Haloferax marinisediminis: one gene and its partner. The protein of the gene in region 2 binds, or shares a complex with, the protein of the main gene of each other region. Links are inferred from orthologs where the notes say so. Each region holds a gene or a part of one and is shown on either strand. Other genes may lie near its edges. The genes, in order: GJR98_RS00430 and rpl7ae.

The links.
Region 1: rpl7ae (region 2) and GJR98_RS00430 share a complex: the UniProt entries of both Methanocaldococcus jannaschii proteins name them as parts of the 50S ribosomal subunit. The link is inferred for Haloferax marinisediminis from one-to-one orthologs.

What each region holds. Positions count from the first base shown.
Region 1 is NZ_WKJP01000001.1:76,202-87,042, reverse strand. What follows is about bases 3,712-6,534. They hold GJR98_RS00430 (50S ribosomal protein L37ae), read right to left. Parts: upstream 5,347-6,534; coding sequence 5,077-5,346; downstream 3,712-5,076. Other genes in these bases: GJR98_RS00420 (DUF2103 domain-containing protein), read right to left, coding at 6,485-6,534; GJR98_RS00425 (NAD-dependent epimerase/dehydratase family protein), read left to right, coding at 5,448-6,452; GJR98_RS00435 (DNA-directed RNA polymerase subunit P), read right to left, coding at 4,909-5,043; GJR98_RS00440 (KEOPS complex subunit Pcc1), read right to left, coding at 4,638-4,907; GJR98_RS00445 (prefoldin subunit beta), read right to left, coding at 4,220-4,594. In the rest of the region: GJR98_RS00470 (GMP synthase subunit A), read left to right, coding at 1-491; GJR98_RS00465 (DUF2070 family protein), read left to right, coding at 609-2,522; GJR98_RS17885 (HVO_0649 family zinc finger protein), read right to left, coding at 2,600-2,806; more of GJR98_RS00455, read left to right, coding at 3,020-3,711; more of GJR98_RS00420, read right to left, coding at 6,535-7,210; GJR98_RS00415 (hypothetical protein), read left to right, coding at 7,338-8,120; tRNA pseudouridine(13) synthase TruD, read right to left, coding at 8,160-9,506; peptidyl-tRNA hydrolase Pth2, read right to left, coding at 9,506-9,844; GJR98_RS00400 (hypothetical protein), read left to right, coding at 9,843-9,989; dcd (dCTP deaminase), read left to right, coding at 10,061-10,654; GJR98_RS00390 (thiamine-phosphate synthase family protein), read left to right, coding at 10,651-10,841. UniProt on the Methanocaldococcus jannaschii protein: Binds to the 23S rRNA.
Region 2 is NZ_WKJP01000001.1:1,630,600-1,641,552, reverse strand. What follows is about bases 3,800-6,734. They hold rpl7ae (50S ribosomal protein L7Ae), read right to left. Parts: upstream 5,481-6,734; coding sequence 5,118-5,480; downstream 3,800-5,117. Other genes in these bases: tmcA (tRNA(Met) cytidine acetyltransferase TmcA), read left to right, coding at 5,817-6,734; GJR98_RS08500 (30S ribosomal protein S28e), read right to left, coding at 4,887-5,111; GJR98_RS08505 (50S ribosomal protein L24e), read right to left, coding at 4,681-4,884; ndk (nucleoside-diphosphate kinase), read right to left, coding at 4,216-4,680; GJR98_RS08515 (hypothetical protein), read right to left, coding at 3,800-3,988. Also shown: GJR98_RS08535 (5-methyltetrahydropteroyltriglutamate--homocysteine methyltransferase), read left to right, coding at 1-238; GJR98_RS08530 (methionine synthase), read left to right, coding at 235-1,308; GJR98_RS08525 (cupredoxin domain-containing protein), read left to right, coding at 1,497-2,501; GJR98_RS08520 (class I SAM-dependent methyltransferase), read right to left, coding at 2,541-3,353; more of GJR98_RS08515, read right to left, coding at 3,434-3,799; more of tmcA, read left to right, coding at 6,735-8,102; GJR98_RS17475 (hypothetical protein), read left to right, coding at 8,162-8,326; GJR98_RS08485 (GNAT family N-acetyltransferase), read right to left, coding at 8,337-9,071; GJR98_RS08480 (hypothetical protein), read right to left, coding at 9,209-9,649; GJR98_RS08475 (FAD-dependent monooxygenase), read right to left, coding at 9,654-10,953. UniProt on the Methanocaldococcus jannaschii protein: Multifunctional RNA-binding protein that recognizes the K-turn motif in ribosomal RNA, the RNA component of RNase P, box H/ACA, box C/D and box C'/D' sRNAs.

The DNA of each region.
Region 1 (10,841 bases), 1.6 Mb from region 2 along the record:
TCCGTGACCTCGGCGTCGACACCGACCTCATCGACAACGACACGGACCCTGCAGACATCGACGCAGACGGCATCGTCCTCTCCGGCGGCCCGGACATGGACCGCATCGGCCGCTGTGCTGACTACCTCGACCTCGACGTTCCGGTTCTCGGCATCTGTCTCGGCATGCAGATTCTGGCCGAAGAACTCGGCGGCCGCGTTGGCTCTGGCGACTACGGTGGCTACGCCGACGTCGACGTCGACGTTCTCGACGAAGACGACCCACTCATCGGCTCGCTCGCCCCCGAGACGCGCGTCTGGGCAAGCCACGCCGACGAAGTGAAGGAAGTTCCCGAAGGGTTCACGCACACTGCCACGAGCGACGTGTGTACCATCGAAGCGATGAGCAACACCGAGCGAAACCTCTACGGCGTCCAGTGGCACCCCGAAGTGGCTCACACCGACGAGGGTGAGGAAGTCTTCGAGAACTTCATCGCCATCTGCGAACAATAAACTCGGTCGCGTCGGGCCGACAAATCGCAGGCCTGCTCGACCCTCATCTATCTCTCAGCCTTTTCCGGTCGGAATAATACGAGGGATTTACCCCACTCGAATCAGTCTGTTCGGAAAATGACCTCCACGCAGAGCGACCTCGCTGGGTTGTCGCGGTTCATCTTCCGCGCGCCCAACTGGTATACGAGTCTCGGGTTCGCCTTGCTCGTCGCCGCGATGGCCGGTATCGCGGCGTTCGACTCCGGCGACCTCGCAGGCTCGTGGCGAGGCATCTTCTTCCTCGGCAGAGACGCCTGGGAGGGTATCTTCTTCATCGGCATTCCGACTGTCGTCGCGGCGTTCGGAACCACCGGCGTCGACCGATTCGTCGGCGGAAAACTGACCCACAACCGCTCGTCGCTCCTCGCACTGGCGGGCGAAGTCATCATCGTGACCTTCGTCACCATCGCGGCCATCATCTCGGTGTTCACCGGACTCGGCCAGCGATTCGTCTTCGACGCCCTCGTCGTCGCCCTCGCGTCAGTGTTCGCGTTCCGTCTGCTCATCATCATGGCTGTGTCCCGGTCGTCGCTTCCGATTGCAGCGGTTCCGGCGAGCATCCAGACGCTCACGTCCGCGGCCTTGCTGTTCATCTACAGCGGAACGCTTCGGTTCTTCGAAGTGGGTGGCCCCATCCTCGACGCGTATCTGTTGCCGTATCTCGCCCGCCCCGACCGGGCACCACCCGAACTCTCGGCAATCGCGCTCAGTCACTTCCAACTCCTCGCGATTACCTGCGTCATCTACTCGCTGGGTGTCTACACCTTCCTCCGCGTCGTCGACCGACCGTGGCGCCGGAGTCTCGGCGTGTCCGTTCTCGACTTCATCCGAGGGTTCATCGGTCACGTCGCAGAGGGAACGCGCGAACTCGAAGACTTCTTCGAGCAACTCGGTCAGGAGGCAATCGTCCCCGTGACCGTCCTCTCCTTCCAGAGAAACGACGGAACCGAGAAGGCCCGCTTCGTCCTCCCGATGATTCACCCCGGTCCGATGGGTGAAATCGGCGGCGGAAACTTCCCCGAGCGAGTCGCTCGCCGTGCCGAAGGACTCGCGTTCCCGCCTCACGCGACTGCCGGCCACGACTTCAACCTCGTGACCGAACGCGAAGTCGACGTGGTCCTCGACGCCGCCGACGCCGCCTACGAGACAATCGAATACACCGACGAGGCGACGGAGAGTGTCCGCGTCGAGTCTGGCGATGCGAAGATGCTCGGACAGGGATTCGGCGACGACGCCGTCCTCGTCTCGACGTACGCACCCCTGTTCGCAGACGACGTTGAGTACGCTGTCGGCCTCTCGGCGGCCGCCGAGGCCCGAACGACGGGGCTGGAAAACGTCCTCTTGGTGGACGCCCACAACTGTAACAACGGCCTGCAAGGCGCAGACCTCGGTCACGTCACGCCCGGGAGCAAGCGCTCGTTCGACATGATAACGGCGGCGGGTCTCGCAGGCGATGAACTCTCAGATACGTCTCGCGGCACACTCACACTCGGCACCGCGTGGGACGAAACCAACTGGGTACCGCGCGAAGGAATCGGTCCACTCGGGATCCGCGTCGCCGTGACGGACGTGAACGACCAGGTGACGGCATATGTCCTCATCGACGGCAACAACATGGAACCCGGTCTCCGCGACCACATCGTGGACACGCTGACGACCGGTCCTGATGCACTGGCAGACGTCGCCGAGGTGATGACGACGGACACGCACATCGTCAACACCGTCGAAGCCGAAAATCAGGTCGGTGCGGCGATCGACCACGACGAACTGCTCGCGACTATCGAAGACCTCGTCGAACAGGCGCGCTCGGACCGCGAACCCGTCACCGGTGGGATGGCGACCCAACGCGCCGAGGTGACCATCTTCGGGAACGACCGGACCGAGACGCTCGCAAGCCACGCGAACGCAGTCGTCTCGATGGGCGGTGCGTTGGCACTCGCGGTCATCCTCGCGTCGATGGCCGTCAGTTTGCTCGTGTTCTTCTTGGCCTAATTCGGCCTCACATTTTTCGTCGCGGCGTCGTCACTCACCGGACAGCGTCACGCGACGAGAGGAGTGGCCTCGTCGCACTACTTCAACGAGAGCGTTCTCGTCTCGATGGCACCGCAACTCGGACAGATATGTCTGTAGAAGACCGTCGAACCAGTCGTCTTCGCCGACCACGAACCCTCTGTATCCACGTGTCCACACTTCGAACACAGCCGGTCTACGTCGGTGTAGTGTTCTCGGAGTCGGTCCAACGCAGTCGTCCCTCTCGGGGTACGTCTAACTGACATGAGGTAACATACACCACATTCCTTGATAATAGTACCGGGCGATTGTACAGTTACTACCACGTTATTCTGCGGAATCAGAAACTGAACTCGCCATTACACCTTTTCCGTCGTGGTCCACCCCGGTGTTGGCTATGGATGTCAAGTGTGTACTCGACCGATTACGCACTTCGTGTCAACCAGTAATTCTTTATTGATTGTCACTATCTCGTGACTATGGCCGCCCTCCAAGCCCTCGGAACAGCAGGTGAGTCGCTTCGGCGAAACCCAGTGTTGTTCGCGGTGACCGCAGCAATCAGTCTCTTTCAACTCCCCGGATTACTCGCACAGGCTATCAGTCCACTCCTCGGGAGTCTCATCTCGCTCGTGTTTAGCGGAGTTCTGCTATTCGTCATACCGTTCTTCATCGGCGGCGTCATCGGCATGGCCAACGAGGCGACGAGTGGCCGAACGACCGTCGAGACGTTCATGAGTGAGGGGAAAGCCCACTACGTGTCGATACTGGCCGTGTACTTCGGACTCCTCGTCTTGTACTTCGTGTTAGGGTTCGTGAGCGTCTTTGTGGTCGGGTTCGGCGGCGTGATTCTGTTGGCGAACGGGTCGCAACCGGGCCTCGCCCTCTTGGCAACCATCGCTGTGATTGGCCTGGCTATCTTCTTCGTCTACTTTGCCGTCCTGTTCGTCTCACAGTTCTTCGGCCACGCGATCGTCATCGACGATTTGGGAGCCATCGACGCCATCAAACGGAGCGTGTGGTGTGTCCGGCACAACCTCGTGTCTGTACTCGGGTACACCGTCGTCGTCACTGTCGGTGGTGCTGTCCTCGGTGTCTTCGGCGCGTTGTTCTCGCTGCTCACTGGTCCCGTGTTTCCGGCTCAGTCGACCGGAGTCGCTGACGTCGGTGCCGCTCCCGTAACGGCCCCAGAACTGTTCGGTCTTCCATCGGTCGGACTCGGCGCGACGGTTGGACTCGTGGTTCTCCTGGTCGTCGTCAGTAGCGTCCTCGGCGCATTCTTCGCGACGTACTCGACGGCGTTCTATCGGTCGATTCGACCGATTCAGGCGAACTGACGGACGAACACGCTCGTCTCTCCATCGGACGATACAGACGCGTCGCTCGCGGTGTGGAAAGTGTGCGGGGGGTTCCCGCGAAAATGACCCTTACTCTTCGTCAGCGGCCGCGAACAGTTCGTCCACGGCTTCCTGCGCCGTTCGGGCCGCCTCGTCGGCGACTGCGTCGGCGTTCTCGGCGTCGTCGGGTGCGTTGATGTACACGTCGACGTCGAGCACACCGTCTTCGAACGTCACAGTGACGTCAAAGTCCTTGACGCGCGACTGCTTGAACCGGGCGAAGATGAGGCCTTCGGCCGCCTCTGCGGCGGTCTCGACCACTTCTTCGTCCGTTGGCTCTGGCATTTATGCGCCGCCGGGGCCCATCGGGCCGGCACCGCCCTGCAGCATCTGCTGGAGTTCTTCCTGCAGACTCTCGAACTTCTCTTGGACGCGCGACTCCTGCTTCGTCAGCTGCTCGACGCGGACTTCGAGGCTCTCGACCTTCTCTTCGAGGTCTTCCTGAGCGGTCTCGTAGTCGGTCTCGATGAGGAGTTCGCCGACTTCGCGGTACATCTTCGAGTCAGCGTCGACGTCCTCGAGCGTTTCGAGTGCCGTCTGGGCTTCGTTGAGCGCCGTTTCGGAAGACTGCTTCTGCTCGGAGACGTTCTGGGCGGTCTCCTGAAGGTTCTGCAGTTCTTCGAGCTTCTCTTGGGCTTCTGGCGGCAGACTTCCCTGCATACCCGAACGGACGGGACGCCGGCCCTAAAACACCCGCGGTCTCCTACGCAGATTGTGAACGGCTCTCGCTTCCGGCTGAGACGGCTTCTGCGGTCTCGACGAGGCGAATCCACGTGTTTACGCCGGCGCGGAGCGCGACGATGTCTCCTGCGTCGACGGTGACGACGACAGTTCGGCCCTCGCGGTGGACGCGGGCGCGCGACCGGGCGTCGTCGATCTCGCCGACTTCGACCGCGACGCTCTGTTCGACGATACGGGCGCGCCGCTCGTCGGGGTAGTCGAACTCGAGAGAAGCGCTGTGCGCTGAGCGCACGTTACTCGACGTTGACTTCTTTCACGTTGGGGGTCCGCTCCTTCAGCAGGACGCGGTGCCCACAGTAGGGGCAGCGAACGCCACCGAACTCGTCCAGTTCGACGTCGCGCTTGCACCGGGAACACTTGTAGCTCATTGTGAGATGTGAGGAATCGAGGCTAGCTCGGTGTTATTCCGACTCGCCAGTCAGTGCGGCGCGGATGGAGCGTCGAACCTGCTTGCCGGCCGGGGTCTGGGGACGGTAGGTACCGCCAGTGAAGACCTCGCCAGTCTTCTCGTTCTTCCAGATGCCGGTTCCGACGCGGGTGACGTCGTCGCCGTCGACTTTTGCGCTTCGCATCTCTGCTTCGATTTCCTTGACGCGGCGGCGGGCGACGCGGCCGTACCGAGCCCCAAAGCGCCCGGCACTTCCGACGGATCGTGCCTTCTTGTCGGCCATAGTACCGCCAACTACCTCAGCAGTATGGATAAACCCTACGAGTCGTGCCGGAGTGTGCCGGCCTAGACACGGCTTTCTCGCTCCTTTGCGTACTGAGTGGTATGACAAAACACGTCGTGGTCGGGGCGGGTCCCGTCGGATTGGCTGTGACAGAACACCTCCGAGAGCGCGGCGACGACGTCGCGGTGGTGGCGCGACATCTCTCTGGAAGACTCCCCGAGGGGGCCGAGCATCGACGTATCGACGTGACCGACCCAGCCCTCGCAAAAGCGGCGTTCGAAGACGCCGACGTGGTCTACCACTGCGCGCAACCACCGTACCACCTGTGGCCCGAACTCTTCCCCGACCTGACGCGCGGTATCGTCGAGGGTGTCGAAGCCACTGGTGCGCGACTGGTCGTCGCCGAGAATCTGTACATGTACGGCGACGTCGACGCCCGAATCACCGAGGACCTCCCGTACGCGGCGACCGGACCGAAGGGACGAACCCGCGCTAAATGCGCCCGGATGGTGCTCGATGCGCACGACGAGGGACGTATCGAGGCCACGATTGGCCGCGCCAGCGACTTCTTCGGCCCGCGTGTTCGAGAATCAGCCGTTGGTGAGCAGGTGTTCGGCGAGGCCGTCGAAGGGAAGCGAGCGAGAGTCTTCGGAAATCCGAAGCTCCCCCACACGTACACCTACGTCCCGGATTTCGCACGGGCGTTGGTTCTCCTCGGCGAGCGTGACGAGGCACTCGGTGAGGCGTGGCACGTTCCGAATCCAGAGACCGTCTCGACGCGGCGGTTCGTCTATCTCGTCTACGACGCCGTCGGCATCGACCCCGGATTCCCGCGCATCCTCGCCGTGTCCGGTGTGCCGCTCACCCTCGGTGGGTACGTGAGTTCGCCCCTCAGCGAGCTCCTCGAACAGCGACACTCGTTCGAAGCCCCCTACGTCGTCTCCGACAAGAAGTTCAGAGACACCTTCGGTGACGCGGTGACGGCGACACCGCTCGAAACGGCTATCGAAGAGACTGTCGCGTGGTACCGCGACGAAGCGATTGCGACACAACCGATTCGCCTGTCCACAGACACAGACCGACCGTCTGAAGCGACCCATCAATAAGCGTCAACGGAAGCGACCCACCAGTCGGTGGCTCACTCGTCTTGTAACTCTTCTTCGCGGAGTGCTTCGTTGAGGTCGTCGCGCACACGCTCACCCGTCTCGTAGTTCATCGCCGTCGTGACGATGCGGTTCTCTTGGACGCTCGACCCGTCGCGTAAGAGGAGTCTGACGTTCCCGTTGTTGTCGGCGCGCGTGACCTTGGCCCGGAGTCCCGTCCGCGACCCGGTGCCGCTGGCGTCGATGGGTCCTGGAATGACTTTCTTGACGTGTGGGTGCCCGGCGACGACGCCAATCGCTCGCCGTCCCTTTCGTCCGCCGATGAGCGTCGTGTGACTCCCACCGAGTTTCTCTGCTGGTGGGATGTCGACGACTTCGAGCGCCCGTTCGCCGTGCCGGGCGATGACTGACTCTACTGGGTCCGTGTCGGTGACGCGGTAGAACTCGTAATGAAGCTGCGCGCGCGTCTCGCGCAAGGGGTCGCGTTCGCCAGCGGCGTACACTGTCTCCGGACGCTTTCGCCGAATCTCGTCGGCGACGAGGCCTGCGAAGTTCCGGAGTTGGATGATTTTGGTGTCGTCGTCCGTCTCGGGAATCGTCGTGACAGCCGTCTCGCCGACGACCTCGTCTTCGTCGAGGAACGTCAGCGTCGCGCGGTCGGATTCGAAGACGGCGACGACGGCGTCACAGTTGGCGGTGTTGCAGGTCAGACAGTAGTCTCCCGGTTTGTCTAACGGATTTCCACACCGCCGGCAATGCATACTGTCGGTTCGGGCGTGCGCGTACAAAAGGGCGTTTATGTCGAAAGTTGGAAGCGGACCGCGCTCTGTTCGGGCGACACCGCCTCGGTGGCGAAAACTATTGGTGCCGGGTCCGTGACACCGAGGTATGCGTCGTCGTGCCCTTCTGGCGTCTTTGTCTCCACTCGCTCTCGCCGGTCTCGTCGGGTTGGTCGCCCTCGCACTCGACCCGGAGACGACTGTCCGACTCGCCACGCAACTGGGTCGGTCAGCCATCGAGACTGGCGTCGCCATCGCATCCTACCTTCGCCGGGCGGCACCCATCTCGACGGTTCTCTTCGCATTCTTCGCGTGGCTTGCCGCCGGCACGTTCAGTGCGTTCTTCGTGCACCGAGACCCCGCAGACACCCGCACGACGGCAGAACTCGTGTTCGCGTTGGTCGCCTCCGCTGGGATTCCGCTCGTCGCCGTCTTCGCCCGTGACAGGCCCGTGGTCGTCGTCGGCACGGGCGTCGTCTTCCTCGCTGCTGCGGGCGCGGTCTTCGCCGGGCGTTCGAACACCGAAGGTGTCGTCACAGGGTCGTTGTACGCGATGGCCCCTATCGCACTCGGTGCGGGTATCGCCTTCGCTGCCGTCGGTCCATCAGTCGCCCGCACGTCCACGCTCGCCCTCCCCCTCGCCGTTGGCTACGCACTCGGTGTGGCGAGCGCGCGCGGCCAACACCAACTCGGTGCGGCCGTCTCGGCGCTCGCCTTCGCAGTTCCGGTGTGGTTCTACTTCCCGCCTGCGGCCGAAGCCTCCGGGTTCCAACTCTGGACCGTCGCGCTCGCCGTCGGATTCGCGCTCGTCGCGACACTGCTGTCGCTTCCGTTCGCCGCGATTGGCTACGCGACGACGCGCGCGACAGAGGCATCTGGCGCAGCAGAATAAGAAACGAGAACCGACGACTGACCGCGTCCGCTGTGGTTCTTAGAGGTCCAGCGGCCCGGCTTTCAGATACTCGCGCATCACGGCCGTCGCGTACGACCCGTGTGGCAGTGCGAAATCGACGGCGAACTCGTCTTCGTCGATGGTGAGGTCGGTTCGGACGAGAATCGCTCGCCGCGTCCCGGTCGAGCGGAAGTTTCCGGGGAGGTCGAAGTCGCTCGGTTCGAGGTTCAACTCGTCGAGGACTTCTCGTTCGATTTCTCCCTGTTCTCCGTCGGCGAGTTCCGTCTCTGTTCCGACGAGTGGTGCGGTGATGAAGGCTCGACCACGTTCGATGTGGCGGCCCATCACGTCGACACGCCGGCCGGTCGCCGACTGGAGGCGACTCACGTCGGGGAGTTCGAGGCCCTCGGGAGCGTCTCGGTCGGCGAAGCAGACGACGTCGCCCTCGACGGGTTCGTCGAATGGGAGGCCGCGGGCGAGTCGCTCCGACAGGATTCGGTTGAAGACGTACGACTGGGCGGCGTTGACGAACAGTCGCTGGAGGTTCGAGGGGACCGATTCGAGCGCGTTGCGCCAGTCGTCGTCGGTCTCTGCGCCGTCTTCGGCGAGGCGGTGGAGCATCCCACGTTCGTACCCGAGGTAGCCCGGTATCGCGTCGAGCGCACGGTGCCAGTCCGGGTCCGCAGACGCTGCTTCTTCGTCCACGATGGCGCGGCCCTCCTGGGTCTCTTCGGGTTCGTCTTCGCTTGGACTCCCACAGTACGCGAGGACGGCCTCGCGCCACTCACCGCGGACGACGTGCAAGCCGATTTTGTGCGTGACCGGTCGGATGCTCCCGAAACGCTGGTGACCGAAGAAGTTGGGGACGCCGACCATGTCGTCGCGGCCACCGAAGTCGCGGAGCGCCTCGGTAATCGCCGCCGCGTTCTCCGGGTGGTCGGGGTCGCGGACGCGGATTCGGAACCCGTTGCCAGCGAGGTCACCGAAGTCGAGGGTGCGGCCGAGTCGGCCGACGAGTTCGATGTCGGCGTTGGGAATCTCCGGCACAGACTCGGCTTCTCCTCCGTGGACGGTGAACAGCTGTGTCGTCACCGCGTGTTTGTCCTTCGTTCCGGCCCAGGAGACGCGTTCTCTGCTCACACCGAGTTCGTCCGAGAGGCGTCCGGCGAAGTCGTTGGTGTCCCACCCACGGAGGGTGACGCGGAGAACGAGGTTGGGGAAGTCGCCGGTGTGTGCATCCAGTGGCCGGATGTTGAGCGAGTCGAGTTCGAGTTCGCGGACGCGGAAGTCTTCGGGTGCGACTCGGAGCGTCCCACCGATGCCGTCTGCGTCGCTCACGTAGTAGTCGATGCCGACGGCGCGTTCGAGTGCGTGTGCTTCGCGCATCAGTACAGCGAGAGGTCGCCCGTCACGCGGTCGATTTCGTCGTCGTCACCAGGGCCGATGGCGAGTGCAGTCACCGTTCCGGGGTCGACTTGGGTGTGTCCTGCGTCGCGGATGATGGCGGTCGGGAGCCCTGCGCGCTCAGCTTTGTCGGCGAGTTGGAACAGCGCCGACTCACCGTTCACCTTGAGGACGACCTTCTTTTGTCCGCCACCCTTCCAGCGTTTCCGTGTCCGGGTGTCCGTGTCTTCGTACGCGGACAGCGAGGCGTGGGCGACCTGCGCGGCGAGTTTCCCTCGACCCATACCGAGGTCCGCTCGGGCGACGATGGCCTGTTTCATGGCGTGTTCTCCCCACCGACGCGGTAAATGTCCTCCCATCGCGGGCGTCGACACGCCGGCAGCCAGAAGAAACCTCGACCTTCGCGATGCTGCGGTCGTCACGGTTGGATTGAGCCTCCTCGGCCTCCTCTTCGAACTCGTCTAACCACCTGTCGACTTCGAACGTCCTCCGACGAGAAGATGGATTTACGTTGCCTCCTCGCGCTCATTCCGACAATGATACTCTCGGACACAGACATCCTCACTCGTCTCGAAAAAGGTGACCTCGTCGTCGACCCAATCGACGACATCGACATGCAGGTCCAACCTGCGAGCGTGGACCTCCGGCTCGGGACGGACTTTCTGGAGTTCCAGCGCACGAACATCTCCTGCATCCACCCCACCCGTGAAGACGAAGTGAGCAAGTACGTCCGCGAGACGCACGTCCCGGAAGGCGACGACTTCATCCTCCACCCCGGTGACTTCGTCCTCGGGACGACCAAAGAGCGCGTCGAGATTCCTGCGGACCTCCTCGCAACCGTCGAAGGGCGCTCGTCGCTCGGCCGACTCGCCGTCGTCATCCACGCCACGGCCGGAATCGTCGACCCCGGGTACGAAGGCCAGATTACGCTCGAACTCTCGAACCTCGGTACTGCACCTGTGGCACTCACGCCCGGTATGCGCATCTCGCAACTCGTGTTCACGGAGATGAAGTCGCCCGCAGAGCGCCCCTACGGCGCAGAACGCGGGTCGAAGTATCAGGGCCAGCGCGGCCCACAAGCCTCGCGAATCGGGTCTGACCCCGAGTTCAACGCCTCCGACGACGCATGAGGTTCATCGAAGAAATCGTCGTCGACGCGTTTCTTCCCACGTTCCGAGCGCTGCTCGCCGAAGACCTCCGCAATCGGGGCTTTACGCAGGCTGAGGTGGCCGACGCGCTTGGCATTAGCCAGAGTGCCGTCTCGAAGTACGCCCACGGCGAGGTCACGATGAACGACCGTATCGCCGACGATGCTCG
Region 2 (10,953 bases):
CGGCACGAAAGACGACATCGCGCTCGGCCTCGTCGACGGCCAGAACACGCTGGTCGAAGACCCTGCGACGGTCCGCGAGCGCGTCGAGTGGACGCTCGACCGCGTCCAGAACAAGACGTTCGACACTGCGTACGTGACCTCTAACACCGAACTGTTCTACCTGCCGGAGAACCGCGCGACGGAGAAACTCGCTGCACTCGCTGCTGCGACCGAAGACGAACTGGAGGTGGAAGCATGAGCCGTGACGCCGAGAACCGCGAGCAGTTCCGCCCCGAGAACCACGAGAACGAACACTTCCTGCTCACGACCGTCGTCGGGTCGTACCCGAAGCCGAAGTGGCTCAACCGCGCGAACGACCTCGCCGAGGACCCCGACTCCAAGTTCACCGAAGAGCACCTCCACGAGGCCCACGACGACGCCTGTCGCGTCATCACGAACGAACACGAGCGCGCTGGTCTCGACACCGTCGTCGACGGCGAGATGCGCCGTGAAGAGATGGTCGAGTACTTCGCCCACCGCATCCCGGGCTACGAGTTCAACGGCCCAGTGAAGGTCTGGGGCCACAACTACTTCGACAAGCCCTCCGTCGTCGGAGAGGTCGAGTACGACGAACCGTGGCTCGTCGACGAGTTCGAGTTCACCCGCGACGTCGCTTCCAAGCCCGTCAAGGTACCCATCACGGGTCCGTACACCCTCGCCAGCTGGTCGTTCAACGAACACTACGACAGCGAGGCAGAACTCGCCTACGCCCTCGCCGACCTCGTCAACGAGGAAATCGAGCAGCTCGTCAACGCAGGCGCGACGTACATCCAAATCGACGAACCCGCACTGGCGACGACGCCCGACGACCACGCCATCGTCGGCGAGTGTCTCGAACGCATCGTCTCGGGCGTCCCGGACGAGGTTCGCATCGGCCTGCACGTCTGTTACGGTGACTACTCGCGCATCTACCCCGAACTCAACGACTTCCCCATCGACGAGTTCGACGTGGAGCTCTGCAACGGTGGCTACGACCAAATCGACGTGTTCACCGACCCCGAGTTCGAACCCGACCTCGCGCTCGGTGTCGTCGACGTTCACGACGCGGAAGTCGAGACGGTCGAGGAGATCAAAGAGAACATCAAGCAGGGTCTGAAGGTCGTCCCACCGGAGAAACTCACCATCTCGCCGGACTGTGGTGTGAAACTCCTGCCCCGCAAGGTGGCCTACCAGAAGATGGAGAACATGGTCAAAGCCGCCCGTGAAGTCGAAGCCGAACTCGACGCGGGCGAAATCGACCTCGCAGAACCCGTCCAGTCCGCCGACTGAGCGATAGTCGCTCGACGCTGGTCACTCTCTTTTCTTCTCTTTTCGGTCGAATACGTCTGCGTGATAGCCGTTCTCGCGAATCGTACCACCAGTATTCCACGCTTTTCAATACCGTCTGATTATCAACAACATTGAACGTTACGCGAGTTTATATTTGAACACGTTGTCATTTCATATGGTGGTAGAATGTGACAATCACACCAGCAGCGGGTGAACCGAGCGACGAGCAACAGTGGCTCCCGATAGCACGTCGGAGTCTCCTGCGCGCCGCTGGGGCATCGGCGTTTCTCGGGATGGCGATGGGAACTGCCGTCGCACAGAGTGACGAGAACGGAGAAGACGATTCGACACCGGACAACGGTAACAGTGGTGGTGGGCCAGAACCGAACGAGTTAGACCCGATATTCGGGTACGCATCGGCGGAACCAAACCCGTGTTCGGGAGAATCAGGGGAAGACTGCTTCGAGGCGTTCAAACAACCCGTCAGACCGGCACACGAGGTCGAACTACACATCGACCTCCCGGAGGAGTTGTTCGCCTTCACAGCACCGGGTGTCCTCGACGAGGACACGATTGCTGAAATCAACGCCGCTGCCGCAGACGGCGTCGTCGAGGCCGGCGAACTGAGCGACCCGACCGCCGAAGTAACTGCGCCGACCCCGGAGGGAGATGTGACACTGACGGTCGAAGAACTCGCAACACTCCTCGCCGAGAGCACAGCGTTCCACTACGAACCGACTGGACTCACAGTCGAACCGGGCGATGTGGTCATCTACAGCGCAGAGACGCCGGACCACGGCGTTTCAGCGTACCACGAGCGACACGGACGGCAGAACCGTGTCCCGGAGGGCGTCGGACCGATTTCGTCGCCACTCGTGCCCGTCGGTGGGTACTGGCTGTACAAGTTCGAAACGCCGGGCGTGTACGACTTCTACTGTCCCCCACACCAGATATTCGGCATGGTGTCGCGTGTGGTCGTGACCGATGGTGACGTCCCCGAACTCTCGATAGAAGAGACCGGCAGACCGCCAGAAGAGATGAACGTCTTGCCGTTATTCCTCCAAGGACTCGACCCGAACCTCCCAAGTGAGGCAGCAGTCTTCGAGACGGAAGCACTCACCCCCGAGAACATCGTTAGCGAGGGACGTGTCTCGTGGGAGACTGTCGTCGAAGAATACCGTGGAGGTGCCTGAAATCGCTCGCGGTTCGACCGTCCGTTCTTTTTTGAGCTGTTAGTCCCGCTTCGTCGCCCGAATAGACAGCGTCATCGGAATGTCTGGCTTCCCGGTGGGGAAGCGCCACCACCCATCGTCGCCTTCGACGAGATTCGGGAAGCGCTCGTAGCAAATCTTCGGGAACTCGTGGACGAACTCGATATCGAGGCCAGCAGTGATGAGCGCGTTCAGGATATCGCCCGTCGTGTGTGCCCAATAGAAGGTCGTTCCGTGCTCGATTTTGTCATCGCTGGCGTAGCCTTCGTCGCTCTCGAATCGGTGGACCTCGTCGGAGAAGTACGGATACTCGAACTTTGCGAACTCGCCATTCGTCTCGCTGACCGCCCCGACGACGGGGTGGACTTCGGCGATGTAGAACGTCCCACCGGGCGTGAGGAAGTGGTCGATGATTTCAGCCCACCGGCCGATATCTGAGAGCCACGTAATCGCACCGTAGGAGGTGAACACGATGTCGAACTCACCGTCGAGATTCTCTGGGAGTTCGTAGACGTCGCTCTCGACAAAGCGGGCCTGGCCGGCGTCGATTCCGGCCTCGTCGCGGAGTTCGCGAGCCATCTCGATTGCCTTCGGAGAGAAATCGATTCCGGTGACTGTCGCGCCTTCTCGTGCCCACGAGAGCGTGTCCATGCCGAAGTGGCACTGGAGGTGGAGGAGCGACTTCCCTTCGACTGACCCGAGTTCGTCGCGTTCGAGGTCCATGAGGCTCGACTCTCCGTCCAAGAATCCATCCACATCGTAGAGTGGTGTCGATGGATGGAGGTCGGCCAACTCGTCCCAGTGGTCGCGGTTGGTCGAGCGAAAATCGTCCATACGTCGCTCCCGGGAGAGTGGAATAAGTGCTTTGTCACCTCGACTGTATCAGGATACGGTACGTCGGTGTACGGGACTCGTCAGGCCCAGTCGGGTTCGTACGCTCGCTCGTCCACGTTACTGTGGTAGTCACGGGGTCGTGCTTCACCGACGTGCCATCGTCCATCTGCATCCCGGACGAGTGGCAGTTCCGTTCCCACTGCATCCGAGATTTCGTCCGGGAAGACACCGCACGCCTCGGCGACACGTTCGAGTCGGGACTCACCAGTCAGCTTGGTCGGAAACGGTACCCAGAGTCGTGCGGTTCTGTCGTCGGGCGTCGCGAGCGCGAGGTCGAATCGGACACCGTCGGTCAACGAAAATCGGTCGAGTCCGCGCGTCCCTCGTCTTCGCTCTGGAACGACAGCAGTGACGACGCCGGCGTCGACGTGGTCGAGCGCACGTAGTCCGGCGACTTTGAGTTCGACGTCGCGGATGTCGGTTGGACCGAGTACCACCGGTCGAGCCAGAGCTAACGCGTTCGTTGCGAGTCGTGCAGTCACCCACGCGGCGGCCGCCGTCACCCCGAGCATCGCAATTGCGCCCACGAAGAACATCACCAGCAGTGTGATGAGGACGAGTTCCAATTCCACCATGCCCTCCACTTCGCTGGCGACGAGCAAAGCGGTTATTTGCGCCAGACCTGACGGTCAGGACCTGTAGACGGTATCTAACCAGCTCGCGTGTCGAAGGGTCGGTGGTACCACGACTCATCCCGAGACGACGACCGGGTGTTCGTCTCGGAGAGAGCGCGGACGAGAGGACGTGGGCCGAGATGGCCGTCGCTCCTCTCGAGTGAGAAAGTGGAAAATCGAGACGAGACTTACTCGTAGAGCCAGGTCTCGTCGATGCGCTCGTAGTCGACCAGTTCGTCTTCGTCGAAGAACAGGTCGATTTCGCGCTCGTTTGCGCCCTCGTCCTCGTGGTCGGAGCCGTGGATGACGTTCCGACCGAGGTCGAGACCGTAGTCGCCGCGGATGGTACCGGGGGCGGACTCGGCGGGGTCGGTCTCGCCCATCATCTGGCGGACCTGCCGCGTCGCGTCCTGACCTTCCCAGACCATCGCGAAGACGGGTCCGGACGTGATGAAGTCCACGAGACCCTCGAAGAACGGCTTGCCTTCGTGCTCACCGTAGTGGTCGTGGGCGAGTTCTTCCGAAATCTGCATGAACTTGCCACCGACCATCTTCAGACCACGCTCTTCGAAGCGGGAGACGATGTCGCCGATGAGACCGCGCTGGACACCGTCCGGCTTGACCATCACGAAGGTACGCTCGGCGTCGGACATTTAGTTGTCCTCCTCCGCGCGACCGCGTGCGCGTCGACCGGCTTCCGTCCACTCGAGGTCACGAGCCTCGCGACCGAGGAAGTAGTTCTTCTCGGCCTTCGAGTTCTTGAAGTGGAGGATGGTTCCGTCGACCTTGACGTACATCGTGCCCGTTCCGGGCTCGATTTCTTCACCACTGTAGTCACACGTTCGCTTCTCGACCATGATTACTGACCTCCGATGGAGTCGGCGTCACGCTGGGTCTCGCGGAGCTGAAGGATGTCGCCCTCGCGGACGGGACCCAGCACGTTTCGCGTGATGATACGGCCCTTGTTGGAGCCCTCACGGATGCGGCATTTGACCTGCATGGCCTCGCCGTGCATCCCAGTCTTTCCAACGACTTCGATGACTTCCGCGGGCGTCGAGTCGCTGGCTTGTTCGTCCGCGCTCATGGTCGGTTATCGAAGGTCCTCGACCTTAGTCGCGATGTCCTCGACATCGTCGGCCGCTTCGCCAGCGTCGACGATGGCGGCAGCGGCACTGCCGACTTCGAGACCGGCGGCGTGGCCGATGTCGTCCTGCGTCTCGACGAAGATGAACGGGATGCCCTTCTCGTCTGCGAGTTCGGGGAGGTGCATGACGATCTCCTCGGGGGAGACGTCCTCCGCGATGAGGACGAGCTGAGCGTTGCCGCGCTCGATGGACTTGGTCGTTTCGTTGGTTCCTTTCTTCACGATACCAGTATCTCGGGCGACCTCGAGCGCCGCGACGGCGCTGTCAGCGAGGTCGGCCGGTACGTCGAAATCTACGTAGACTGCCATTGTTGTTCACCTAAATCCTGCTCGCGGGCTCGACTCCCTCGCCGGCGTCACCCGTCGGTCGGTCGCGATGGGTGGGCATATTCCCTACGGCGAGGAGGTTCATCAACCCCGGACAGGCTGTAACCTTTCCTTACTTCGGACCCCATAAAAGCGCTTTCAAAATCGTACCGGCGTGCGATGAGTCCGCATACCCCGAGATTCGGGCATCTCGCCACCGAGAATGTCTCCAAAAAATGGAGGAATTTGAACACCTACGAGACTCGCCCGTGAGCAGACGACCACTGGCAGTGCGCCCCGACCGAAGGAAGTGAATATGCTCGCGGGAAAACGAGAGGTATGACCACCCCCGGCGACGACGCTCGCGACGACGACACCGCCGGCACACTCGACGTGGAGTCGCTCGCGTCCGCCCGCCGCGACGAGGCGATGGACACCGACCAGCGCCGACTTCTCGTCTTTTCGGGCGACCGAGACGCCGGCATCGACGCCGCCTTCGACGTGGTTCGCGGTGCAGACGTCCCAGAAGACGAGGTGACGTTCGTCACGACTCGCGAGGGATTCCGTTTCGACCGCGTCGAGCCACGACAGGCGTCGAAACTCCTCGGGACGACACGAACCATCGTCGTCCTCGACGCCCACGAGGACTTCTCCGCGAACACGCTCGGGCGCGTCGCCGGTGCCGTCGACGGCGGCGGCCTCCTCGTCCTCCTCACCCCACCCCCCGACGAGTGGGTCACTCGCCGCGACTCGTTCGACGAACGCCTCGCCGTCCCACCGTTTACCACCGACGACGTGACCGGTCGCTTCCGCGGCCGACTCGTCTCGACGCTGCGTGACCACCCCGGTATCGCGCTCGTGAACCTCGACACCGGGACCGTCGAACGCGACGGTGCGTACAGACAGGGAATCTCGTTCGACACGGCGCTTCCGTCGGTCCCAAGTGACCGGCGGTTCCCGCGTCGCGCATACGAAGACTGTCTCACTGCCGACCAAGCCGACGCACTCGCCGAACTCGAAGCACTCGCCGAACCGGAGACCGCCGTCGTCGTCGAAGCAGACCGAGGACGGGGGAAATCGAGCGCGGCAGGCCTCGCCGCCGGAAGTCTCGCTGCTGAGGGACGCGACGTAGTCGTCACGGCACCGGGGAGACGCAACGCCGCCGAAGTGTTCGTCCGGGCCGAACGACTCCTCAGAGAACTCGGCGACTTCCAGTCGGGAAGTGCGGACGAGTTCGACCTGTCGTCGTCGCGTGGCGGACGTATCCGATACGTTGCCCCAACCGAAGCAGGTGCGGCGGCGACCACTGCCGACGCCGTCGTCGTCGACGAAGCCGCCGCCCTCCCGGTTCGTCTCCTCACGTCGTTTCTCGATGCCCCCTCGGTCGCCTTCTGTACGACCGTTCGCGGGTACGAGGGAGCAGGGCGCGGGTTCGCCGTCAGGTTCCGGGATAGACTGGACGAGTCCTCACACACCGTCACCGACGTTCGACTCGACGACCCGATTCGCTACGCTGCCGGCGACCCCGTCGAATCGTGGACGTTCAGAGCCCTGTTGCTCGACGCTCGCCCGCCCGTCGCGCAGTTGATTGCGGACGCGACCCCGGCGTCTGTCGAGTATCAGACGCTCACACCGGACGATTTGCTCGCCGACGAACACCTCCTTCGAGAGGCGTTCGGACTGCTCGTCCTCGCCCACTACCGAACCGAGCCTGACGACTTGGCTCGTCTCCTCGACGCGCCCAACCTGACGCTCAGGGCGCTCACCTACGAGGGCCGAGTCGTCTCTGTCGCCTTGCTCGCACGCGAGGGTAACCTCGATGCAGAGACGCGTCGCCACATGTACGACGGCGGCCGAATCCGTGGGAACATGCTCCCCGACGTGTTCACGAGTCAACTCCGCGACGAAGACGCCGGGATTCCAGTCGGCTATCGCGTGATGCGAATCGCAACCCACCACGCCGTCAGGTCGTCGGGACTCGGGTCGCGCTTGCTCTCGGCGATTCGCGACGAGTTCGAGGACGACGCCGATTACCTCGGGGTCGGATTCGGCGCGACGCCCGAACTCCTCTCGTTCTGGCGCGAGAACGACTACGGGACCGTCCACCTCTCGACGACTCGAAACGACACGAGCGGTGAGTACTCCGCGCTCATGTTGCTCCCGCTCTCGACAGCGGGCCACGCCCTCCACGACCGACACGCCGAGTGGTTCGTCCAGCGCATCGGCGACGTCCTCGGAGACGCGCTCTCCGACCTCGACCCGGACGTCGCGCGGGCCGCACTCGCGTCTGTCGACATCGACGACGACCCGTCGCTTTCGGACTACGAGTGGCGCGTCGTCGTCGGTGCATCCTACGGGCCGGGTCTCTACACGACGGCACCGGGCGCGTTCCGCCGCCTCGCACTCGCGCACCTGATTTCCCCCGAACGCGCGTCACTCACCGACCGCGAAGAGCGCCTGCTCGTCAGGAAGGTACTCCAGACTCAGCGGTGGTCTTCTGTGGCCGACGAACTCGGCTTCCACTCGACTGCGCAGTGTATGCGTGCCCTCGGCGACGCGTACGAACCGCTCGTCGACGAGTACGGCGGAGACGTCGCGCACGACGAGCGCGAGAGGTATCTGTAATCGTACTCGCGTCACCACGCGGGCGGTACATCGATAGTCGTCCACGACGATGGACGGGTATGGCCGAGTGTAGCGAATCCGGATGCGACGGCGTCGCCGCGGTCAGACTCTACATTCCGTGGGATGCTGACAGAGACGTCTGTACGGCACACGCGAGAGCGCTCGTTCAACAAGACGGCGTCGTCGCTGAACCCCTCGACGGCGCAGAAAAATACTGGTCGTAGTGTCGGAGACTCACCGAAGCGTGACGGCCATCATCACTTCGTCGACGTACTCACCGTCTATCTTGTAGTGGCCTTCACGGACCGCCTCGGTCTCCCACCCGTGGGCTTCGAGGAACTCGATGGCGCCCTCGTTCGTCGCCGGGACGCTGTTGTACAGTTTCTCGAACCCGTGGTCGCGCGCCCACTCGACACCCTGTTCGAGGAGGCGACTCCCGATTCCGTGGCCGCGGTACTCGGGTCGTGTGCCGACGGTGAGGACGGCGGTGTGACTCAGTTTCTCGGCTTCGGGCAGGTCGAGGTGGACCCACCCCGCCAGTTTCTCGTCGACGGTTGCGACGAACACCATCCGGGAACTGACGTCGTTGTGCCGGAGGACGACTTCTTCGTGGTCGAGTACGTCCGCGACAGTCTCGGCTTCGATGTAACGGCCTTCGTCGGCGACTTCGTGAATCGCCTCGACGAGGCTCTCTAAGTCGACGTTCTGGGCCATCCGAATCGTCACGTCGAGCCCGTCCAGTTCGACCGTCTGTTCTTTTTCGGGCGCGTACGCGACTTCGACGTGTTTTCCGACTTTTCGGATGTAGCCGTCTCGTCGCAGAATCGTCAGGTGTGCACCGAGGGCCGCGGGTTCGAAGTTGAGCGCTCGCCGTACCTCGTCTTCTCTGACGGTCCCGTGGCTCTCGATGTACTCGTAGATGTCCTTGCGGTCTTTGTGGCCGAAGTTAAGACTGTCAGTAACTTCCATGGTACACAATCACAGGCATGGTTAATAATAGTTGTTCGTGATGAATTGCCAGAACGTCTCGTTCGTCTAGCTAGGCGCTCTGCGGGGTATTCTGGGCCAATAATCGAGAGACTGCTCGGTACTGAGACGACGAACGCTCAGTACCGAGCGGGGACGCAGGTCAACAGTTGGGCCGTGTCGACGACGTTGTGAGTTCTGAGAAGGACTTCCGCCGCTTCTCGAACGGTGAAGTCGGCGTCGAGGTCGACGCCGTAACACCGAGCGTACATCGCCAACCAGTCGTTGAGCGCTCGCTGGAGGAGTCGGAACTCCTCGCGGGTGAACTCGACCATTCGCCCACCGGTTCGTGCTTCGATGTACAGCGAGACGGCCGGGCCGACACCGTCGCGGGCGCACGCCAGTGCTCGCTCGTCTGCCGCCGATTCGTCTGGGGGGTCGAAGCGCTCGCGGGCCTGTTGGGCCTCGGACGCGAGTTCCCGAACGCGCTCTCCGAACCGCACGTGTTCTGGGTCGCGTTCGCTCTCAGCGACGCGGTCGGTATCGTCCGACCACCCTGACTGTGCAGTGTCCCCGGTCACGTGTTCATCCCCACTTGAACTCGACACCCTTGTCGCCGCGTGGGTGTCTCCACTCGGTGTCGGCGACGACGGCACACGTCCCACACTCGACACAGGGCTGTGTGTCGAGGCTGACGACGCGCTCTTCGGAGCCGTTCGTCCGCACGAGTTCTTCGCGGTAACAGCCACCACCGAAGTCGACTGCGGAGACCGGGCAGGCCGCCACGGCGGCACCACTCGCCTCGTAGGAGTTGTCGAGGAGTGTGATGTGTGGCGTCCCGATGTCGGTGTCGTAGGTCAGGTTCCCGATGCGCTCTTCGAGACTCGGCGGCGTGACCGAACTCTGCTCGCGGACCGGTGTCCCGAGTTCCTCTGCGATGACTGTCGGGAGCGTGACGTACGGCGTCTGCGTGTCCGGAATCATCGACGAGAGCGCCGGGACGTTGTAGAGGCGTTCGAGTTGCCCAGACAGCGCCCGGATGCCGGCACGACCGACGAACGACGTCAGCACGGATTCGGTGAGGTTGGTGACGCTGTCGTCTTCGGTGACGCCACGGAACATCTCGTACCCGCGCGGGCGAAGCTTCTGCATCACACCTTCGGACCGGAGTTTCTTGGCGTACCGCGCTCCCGCCTTCTCGGGTTCGTTTCGCGACTTCGCCTGTGCGTACGACTCGGCAGCGAGCGCACCTGCGGTGACCGCGTGGTTCATGCCCTTGATGATGGGCCCTTGGGCCTGCATCTGACCGGCGGCGTCGCCGACGACGAGCAAGCGGCCAAAGTGCGGTTCGCGCAGTGCCACCTTCTTCGAGTCGGGGACGAGTTTCGCACTGTACTCCAGTTCCGTGTAGTCGTCACCCAGCCACTGTCCGAGCAGCGGGTGGGTCAACATGGCGTCGAGGAGTTCGTGCGGTTCGGCCTGTTCGGCGACGAGACTGTCGAGGTGGAAGACGGTCCCCAGCGACAGCGTCTCGCGGTTCGTGTAGAGGAACCCGCCACCGCGGACACCTTGGAACAGGTCGCCAGAGAAGAGGTGCGCCACGCCTTCGTCTTCGTCGACGTTGAACCGGTCGGCGATGACGTCGCTCGGCATGTCGACGACGGCTTTGACGCCCTGGAACCACTGTTCGGGGTCGTCCCAGTCCATCAAGCCCGCATCGCGAGCGAGTTCGGAGTTCACCCCGTCGGCGGCGACGATGACGTCGGCCGTTATCGGGTCGAGTTCGTCCAACTCGACGCCGACGATTTTCCCTTCCTCGCGGAGCAAGCCGGTGACGTGGACGCCAGTCAAGAGGCCACCACCTGTCTCGCGCGTTCGTTCGTGG